DNA from 2 places in the Ornithinibacillus proteolyticus genome. Region 1 is predicted to be linked to the other one. Evidence: a T-box and tRNA genes for the amino acid it is inferred to sense, from the RefSeq annotation. Region 1 holds a T-box; the other holds one or more tRNA genes.
The links. A T-box is a leader RNA that pairs with one kind of tRNA and senses whether it is charged. The one in region 1 lies ahead of AAIB49_RS14020 (valine--tRNA ligase), so its partner is inferred to be a tRNA-Val.
Positions count from the first base shown of each region.

Region 1 (4,213 bases):
AAAAAACCCAAACCTTTGAAGAATTCTTCAATAAAAACCAAGAGCCAGAAATAGAGGTGGAAGAGGAATTGCATGAACCATCATCCTCGGAGGAAGAGACTTATAGTCTGGATGATTCTGATGAAAGTAGGACTGAAAAAGCAGATTTGACCTATCTAGCGGATATGTTCCGAGGAGGAGAAGAACAATACGCCAAAGTAAGGCTATGCATTGTTCAGGAAAAAGATACATTAGAATCACTTGCTAAACGATATGAAACAACAACCCTTCATATACGTAATCAAAATCAATTAGAGGATGATGATATAACAGAAGGTCAATTACTATATATTCCTGTGAAAAATAAATGAACAACGGATATGAGGCTGGGACAAAACGAAAATAAAGGGAATAAAATATGAACCATCACCAAATTAGCCCCGGAAATATACGGAGACTCCTGTGGGAGGAAATGCACGGCTTGAGACCCCGGAAGAGCTTTAGCTCTGAGGAGGCTCACCAGCCGCCCACGGAACGCGTAGTATATTTCCGGGGCGGATTTGATGCGCTAATTTTCATGTTCGTTTTATCCTATGTTATTGTCTAAAGCCTCATATTAATGGGATACATTATAGGTGGTGAAGCTCTTGGAGAATGTTCGGCGAATTCTAGAATCGTATCATGTCTTTCCTGTTGATATAGAAAAAGTAACCGAACGTCTATATCATATTCAAGGTAATAAACAGCAATATGCATTAAAGCGAAGTAATTTACAAGAAGAAAAAGTTCCATTATGGTTAGACATCTACCATACGGCACATGCCCAGAATATACAACATATCTTACCAGTATATGTAAACCAAAAAGGCAAACTATTTACGAAGGATGGAGAGGATATCTATTATTTAACCCCCTGGATCGAAACAAGTCATCAACATCCTTCTATTGGAAAAGTATATCAACACCTTGGGTATATTCATGCGAAAACGAGGAAAACACTACAGTTAAACGAGAAAGAACTGGAACAAGCACGGGAAAATTTTCTCGTCTATAAAAAACAAATAATGGAGCTAAGAAAGAAGCTACTAGCTCATGTAGAAAGTTTTGAATCGAAACATTTTATGTCACCGGTCGAATTATTAGTTTGTACACAGTACCGTGACCTTGTACAAGTCTTTTATATTGTAGAGAAGCGACTAGATCAATACCTAGAATCCCTTGAAGAATTAGCAGAGTGGCAAGTATGTCTCTGTCATGGAAATGTGAAAGATTCCCATGTTCTTCATGGGAATCAGATGTATTTCATTAACTGGGAGAAGGCAACTTATAACCACCCCATTGTAGATTTGACTTTAATATGGAAGCATAAAACCTTATACCATGATACAGAGGAAGGGCCTTTGTTGGAACAATTAAAGTTTTATACAGATGAAAACCAATTGGAAAATCACGAACTAACACTATTAGCGCTTTATTTACTGGATCCTTCAGATTATATAAGCGCCATCGATTCGTATGTGGAAGATAAATCTTCTAACAGCATGATGGAACTAGTAGTAAAGTTACAGCGATATCATCGTCAATTAATGTTTGGGATACGTTTTTCTATATTTGTGGAGGAGGAATTTGAAATGGTAACACTGGATGAAAGTAGCAGTGAGGATTAAATCCACTTCAAATAAAAAGCAATATAAATTCCTGCTAACAATAAAGTTAGTAAGACATCAAAAGTTGTTGGGAGAAAAATAGTTCGGATTAATTGGAAAATAAGTATCGGTAGTGTAATCTGTTCGGCAATAATTAAGCACTTTCTAGCCCATGGTGGTAATCGGTAACGATAATATCTTGCCATATGTCATCACCTCCATAAAGAATGCACCAAATACTTCTTTTTTTAATACTATATGTATAAACCAAGCTACTTCGTGCCATTATCTAAATAATAGTTGATTTTAGGATTAAAATTGGCTAAAATAAGAAAATAATCATATACGAAAGCATATGAGAGGGAAGAGTACAGAATAGTTACCTCAAAGAGAGGAAAACAGTGGTGAGAGTTTTCTAGGTAAACGTTTTGGAAGGTCGCCCTTGATGCAGCAGCTCTGAATTAGTAGTAGGAGCTTGCCGGTTCATAACCGATATCAAACAATGAGTGTACAGGAATATATTCCTGTAAACAAAGGTGGTACCACGGAAATCCAACCCTTTTCGTCCTTTATTTAGGATGGAAAGGGTTTTTTTATTCTAGGGTAAATCTTTGATTTCATTTTGATAAAGGCCTAATCATGATTGTATTTTTAGTGGCTAGGAAATCACATTACCCTTAACTTTAAAGGAGGCTGATATTAATGGAAGAAAACAACACAACTCTACCACCGAAATACGACCCACAAGCAGTAGAGCAAGACCGCTATAAGTTCTGGCTAGATGGGAAATACTTTGAAGCAACTGGTGATCCAGAAAAAGAACCATTCTCTATCGTAATTCCACCGCCTAACGTGACAGGCCGCCTACACCTTGGTCATGCATGGGATACAACAATGCAAGATACCATTTCCCGTATGAAACGGATGCAAGGCTATGATGTACTATGGTTACCAGGTATGGATCATGCAGGGATTGCGACACAGGCGAAAGTAGAAGCACGACTGAAAGAAGAAGGCACAAACCGTTATGAGCTTGGTCGAGAAAAATTCCTACAAAAAGCTTGGGATTGGAAGGAAGAATACGCGTCCTTTATAAGATCTCAGTGGGAAAAATTAGGTCTAGGGTTAGATTATTCAAGAGAACGCTTTACACTCGATGAAGGCTTATCAGAAGCTGTTAAGGAAGTGTTTGTAAAGCTATATGAAAAAGGACTAATTTACCGTGGTAAATACATCATTAACTGGGATCCAGAAACAAAAACGGCTCTATCAGACATTGAAGTTATTTATAAAGAAGTAAACGGCAATTTCTATCATATGAAATATCCAATTAAAGATAGTGATGAAACAATTGAAATTGCGACAACAAGACCAGAAACGATGCTTGGTGATACTGCGGTTGCTGTAAACCCGAAAGATGAACGCTATCAACACCTAATTGGTAAAACAGTAGTTCTACCGATTGTTGGCCGTGAAATCCAGATTATTGCTGATGAATATGTTGATATGGAATTTGGGTCTGGTGCAGTTAAAATTACCCCAGCTCATGATCCTAATGATTTTGAAATAGGAAATCGTCATAATCTTGAGCGTGTGCTCGTAATGAATGAAGATGGCACCATGAATGAAAATGCAGGCAAATATGAAGGCATGGACCGTTTTGAATGTCGTAAGCAAATTGTTAAAGACCTACAGGATATGGGTGTCCTTTTCAAAATCGAAGAACATGTTCATCAAGTCGGACATTCAGAACGGAGTGGGGCAGTTGTTGAACCGTATTTATCTACACAATGGTTTGTAAAAATGCAGCCACTTGCTGATTCTGTATTAGAAATGCAAAATACTGAGGAACGAATTAACTTTGTTCCAGAACGCTTTGAACGAACATATTTAAACTGGATGGAAAATATTCGTGACTGGTGTATTAGTCGTCAATTATGGTGGGGACATCGTATTCCAGCATGGTATCATAAAGAAACAGGAGAATTATACGTTGGAAAAGAAGCGCCTAGTGATATAGAGAATTGGGAGCAAGATGAGGATGTATTAGACACATGGTTCTCCAGCGCATTATGGCCATTCTCTACAATGGGTTGGCCAAATGAAGAGGCTGAGGATTTCAAACGTTATTTCCCTACAGATGTTTTAATCACAGGTTATGATATTATCTTTTTCTGGGTGGCTCGTATGGCATTTCAATCGAAAGAGTTCACTGGAAAACGACCATTTAAAGATGTATTACTCCATGGGTTAATTCGTGATTCAGAAGGTAGAAAGTTCAGTAAGTCACTTGGGAATGGTGTAGATCCAATGGATGTCATCGAGAAATACGGTGCAGATTCACTACGTTATTTCTTATTAACAGGGACTTCACCAGGCCAGGATATGCGTTTCTATTGGGAAAAAGTAGAATCAACCTGGAATTTTGCTAATAAAATCTGGAATGCTTCTCGTTTCTCTCTAATGAATTTAGAAGGATTTACGTATGAAGATATTGATTTAACTGGTGAGTTATCTTTAGCAGATAAATGGATTCTAACACGATTAAATGAAACCATCGACCAAGTAACACGTAACACCGATAAGTA
Region 1 is NZ_JBCPXV010000031.1:18,330-22,542, reverse strand. It holds gene spoVID (stage VI sporulation protein D) at 1-350, shown strand, start outside; gene AAIB49_RS14030 (phosphotransferase) at 627-1,646, shown strand; gene AAIB49_RS14025 (hypothetical protein) at 1,643-1,831, opposite strand; T-box leader at 1,971-2,198, shown strand; gene AAIB49_RS14020 (valine--tRNA ligase) at 2,328-4,213, shown strand, end outside.

Region 2 (4,213 bases), on a different contig from region 1:
GCGAGAAGGTCACACCTGTTCCCATACCGAACACAGAAGTTAAGCTTCTCAGCGCCGATGGTAGTTGGGGCATTGCCCCTGCGAGAGTAGGACGTTGCCAGGCAATTTTTTGTATATAAAATAGAATATTGCACATAATAGTCATATATTGTATTAAACTATTGTTCCTCAGAATAAGCATTATTCTCGCCGAGAGCATCAAAAAATGCTTCCATGAAAAGATACGTAATTTATATTATTCCACAGTAGCTCAGTGGTAGAGCAATCGGCTGTTAACCGATCGGTCGTAGGTTCGAATCCTACCTGTGGAGCCATTTTTATGTTTAATTTTCTATTATGCTTCCATAGCTCAGTCGGTAGAGCACCACCATGGTAAGGTGGGGGTCAGCGGTTCAAGTCCGCTTGGAAGCTCTTTAAAGCAGCTTAACTTCTAAATAAAGAGGTTAGGTTGTTTTTTTATTTGTTTCGTGAAGTATTCTGCGTAGAAGATTTCTATCTATTCTATAGGCATAATAAAAACTACCATACACTTTTCCAAAAGTCTGTGGTAGTTTTTTATTGGTCATATACTTTAGATAATGTATCTCATTATTTAATCAAAAATGGCTGTATAAGCGTAATTGGTGTTTCAGAAGGGGTTGTCACCTGTTTCTTCTCCTGAATTGATATAGCGCATTATAAACACCATAGATGGCTATGAATACAAGTAACCCAACCATACAAAGATTAAAATAGTACCAAAATCCATCTCCGAGAAAATTTAGCGGTGTACTGGTTGAAGGTGTTCTAGCTAAGAAAAGAAAATTGGCGTCAAAAATTGGATTGATAAAGAATCTGATAATTGCTGCATAACATAAAAGGTAAAGATAGGACTCTATTGTCTTTTTAAAGGTGATTTTTATCTTAGATGTTAGGACTAAAAATATACAAGCCCAGGATAAAATGAAATGGTGTATAAAAAACTGCCAAAATCGAAAATGAGGAAAACCATGGTGTAATTCTGGTGTTACAACCGCGAGGAAGGAGGGTACAATGCCGATGAATAGGATAACTTGAATGATTTTCTTATTTTTGGTTAGTGCAAGCATAGTAAGGATTCCCGCTATGCTACATAGTTGAAAGGGAAGGAATTCACGCGGATTCCAACTTCCGTTTAATATCCCCCATGTTTGGTAACTAAGTTCAGAGGAAACTAAGGTGATCAATAACCCCATCCTAAAAAAATTAGATGTCCTTTTATTGGTAATCCATTTGTTGGAGCAAATTAGTAGTAATACAACTCCAAAAATAAATAAGAATACCATGAATAGGTGGTGGATCCCCCATAAATGAAAAGATGATACTGCCTTACTAGCAAACCACTCTCCCATTCAAATCCCCCCTGTATTTCCTTATCTAAATAGAAAACAACGCTTACTAAAGCATTTTTAGTAAGCGTCTATGATTGATTATGGATTAGTAAAATTAGCCACCAATTATGTGGTAACCTGAATCGACATGTAGCACCTCTCCGGTTACACCACGAGAAAGGTCACTGATAAAGAATAGGGTAGCGTCTCCAACTTGGTCCTGGTCAACATTACGGCGTAAAGGTGCTTTTTCTTCCACCATGCCTAGTTTCTCGTTAAACCCAGAGACACCTTTTGCTGCTAAGGTCCGAATAGGTCCAGCAGATACTGCGTTTACGCGAATACCATGTTTTCCAACATCTTCGGCTAGGTATCTAACACTTGCTTCTAAAGAAGCTTTGGCAACTCCCATTACATTATAGTTAGGAATTACTTTTTCAGAACCTAAATATGTTTGCGTAACGATACTGCCACCTTCAGTCATTAGTTCTTTTGCTGCTTTTGTGACAGCAACTAAAGAAAATGCACTAATATCCTGTGCTAATAAAAATCCCTCTCTTGATGTATCGCTGAAATCACCTTTCAGTTCATCGCGGTTTGCAAATGCGACGGCATGGACAAGTCCGTGTATAACCCCAACCTTTTCTTTTATCTCATTAAAAGCGTTGCTTATACTTGCATCGTCCGCAACATCACAGGTAACGATGAGTTTAGCCTCGATATCATTTTGTTCTAATAACTTAGTTAGTTTTTTATACGATCTTTCTTGCCTGTTAGTAAATATAAGGTTTGCTCCAGCATTATGGAGTGATTTTGTAATACCCCATGCAATACTTCTTTCGTTGGCAACACCCATAACAACAATGTTTTTATCCTTTAATAGTTCAGTCATTTGGAACCTCCATTGTGATTAACTATTAGTACCTAACTATAATTTATCACTTTTTAAATGAAAAACCAATTTATTTCTTAATTTATTAATTTTATTAGGGGGATACTCCCTTGTGTATCAAGGGTTTTACGGGGGATGAAAATTTTTTATAAAAAAATATCATTTTTCTCTTTACAAAGTGTAGAAATCTGTATATAATAAAATTCGTTGACTGCTAAGACAAGTTGAATAAATGAACTGGCCCGTTGGTCAAGCGGTTAAGACACCGCCCTTTCACGGCGGTAACACGGGTTCGAATCCCGTACGGGTCACCATGTGGAGGATTAGCTCAGCTGGGAGAGCACCTGCCTTACAAGCAGGGGGTCGCAGGTTCGAGCCCTGCATCCTCCACCATTTAAACCTAGATAGTTCTTCACCATGCCGGCCTAGCTCAATTGGTAGAGCAACGAGCAATACTTCTACCGAATCAGCTACGAGTAACCCCGAAGCATACACATCCATGAATATGCTGGAAGATACAGGGGTCATCAGGCAAGCGTGATAAAATGAATAGGTGAGTTAATACCATGCCGGCCTAGCTCAATTGGTAGAGCAACTGACTTGTAATCAGTAGGTTGGGGGTTCAAGTCCTCTGGCCGGCACCATTTTTTTGTATAAAAACATATTAATATGTTAACTATATGGAGGGGTAGCGAAGTGGCTAAACGCGGCGGACTGTAAATCCGCTCCTTCGGGTTCGGCAGTTCGAATCTGCCCCCCTCCACCATTTACATTATTGGGCTATAGCCAAGCGGTAAGGCAACGGGTTTTGGTCCCGTGATTCCCAGGTTCGAATCCTGGTAGCCCAGCTTTTTTTATTTTCTGGGACTTTTTTATTTATGGAACACAAAGAAGCCGCCGATTATATAAAAACGCTCAGACTAACTTAGAACCACTTGATAACATGAGCCATTAGCTCAGTCGGTAGAGCATCTGACTTTTAATCAGAGGGTCGAAGGTTCGAATCCTTCATGGCTCATCATATAAATACGTGAAATCATGCAAGGTTACGATTCTTTCGTAACCTTTTTTTTTTATTTGCATTTTATACTGTTTTTTAACATAATAGATAGAGTAATTCTTTATATAAAATAAAGAATGAAACAAGTTCTTACTAAATAAATAGATACTATTAAAGGATGGTTGGTATGAGATCTTCTAGGATTCCTGGATTTTATAAAAGAACAGTTGAAGAACGAAGAGAGCTGTTGCAGGAGGCACTTGAGCTATCTGAAGATGACTTAAGCGTCTTAACATCACAGGAGGCATTACCAATCGATACTGCAGATAAAATGATTGAGAATGTTATAGGAACATTCCCACTTCCGTTAGGATTAGGATTGAACTTCTTAATTAACGGGAAAGACTATATAATACCAATGGTTGTTGAGGAACCATCAATTGTCGCTTCTGCAAGTCACATTGCTAAAATTGTAAGAGATGCAGGTGGTTTTAAAACAGAAGCTTCAGATAGAGTCATGATTGGACAAATCCAAGTAGTTGGTTGTCCAGATTTCGATGCTGCAAAGAATGTATTGTTAGAAGCTAAAAATGAATTAATAGAGGCAGCTAATGCTGCTTATCCTAGTATTGTAGCCAGAGGTGGGGGAGCAAGGGATTTAGATGTACGTATTCTAAATGATTCACCTGGTTCCAGCTACGGAACAATGCTTGTATTACATTTATATATTGATACATGTGACGCAATGGGTGCCAATATTATAAACACTATGGTTGAATCGTTGGCTCCGACAGTCGAAGAGCTTACGGCAGGTAAAGTATACCTACGTATTTTATCTAATCTTGCTGATCGCTGTGTCGCAAAGGCTACATGTGTTATCCCCCCTAAATTATTAACTACAGGCGAATACTCTGGTGAAGAAGTGCGCGATGGTGTAGTGCATGCATTTGAATTCGCAGACTCTGACCCATA
Region 2 is NZ_JBCPXV010000064.1:10,292-14,504, reverse strand. It holds rRNA gene rrf (5S ribosomal RNA) at 1-103, shown strand, start outside; tRNA gene AAIB49_RS18120 (tRNA-Asn) at 240-314, shown strand; tRNA gene AAIB49_RS18115 (tRNA-Thr) at 339-411, shown strand; gene AAIB49_RS20040 (YwaF family protein) at 642-1,370, opposite strand; gene fabI (enoyl-ACP reductase FabI) at 1,465-2,241, opposite strand; tRNA gene AAIB49_RS18105 (tRNA-Glu) at 2,481-2,555, shown strand; tRNA gene AAIB49_RS18100 (tRNA-Val) at 2,559-2,634, shown strand; tRNA gene AAIB49_RS18095 (tRNA-Thr) at 2,810-2,885, shown strand; tRNA gene AAIB49_RS18090 (tRNA-Tyr) at 2,924-3,007, shown strand; tRNA gene AAIB49_RS18085 (tRNA-Gln) at 3,018-3,089, shown strand; tRNA gene AAIB49_RS18080 (tRNA-Lys) at 3,187-3,259, shown strand; gene AAIB49_RS18075 (hydroxymethylglutaryl-CoA reductase, degradative) at 3,429-4,213, shown strand, end outside.
Region 2: it has a tRNA-Val gene. The T-box ahead of AAIB49_RS14020 (valine--tRNA ligase) is inferred to sense a tRNA for this amino acid. The anticodon was not compared.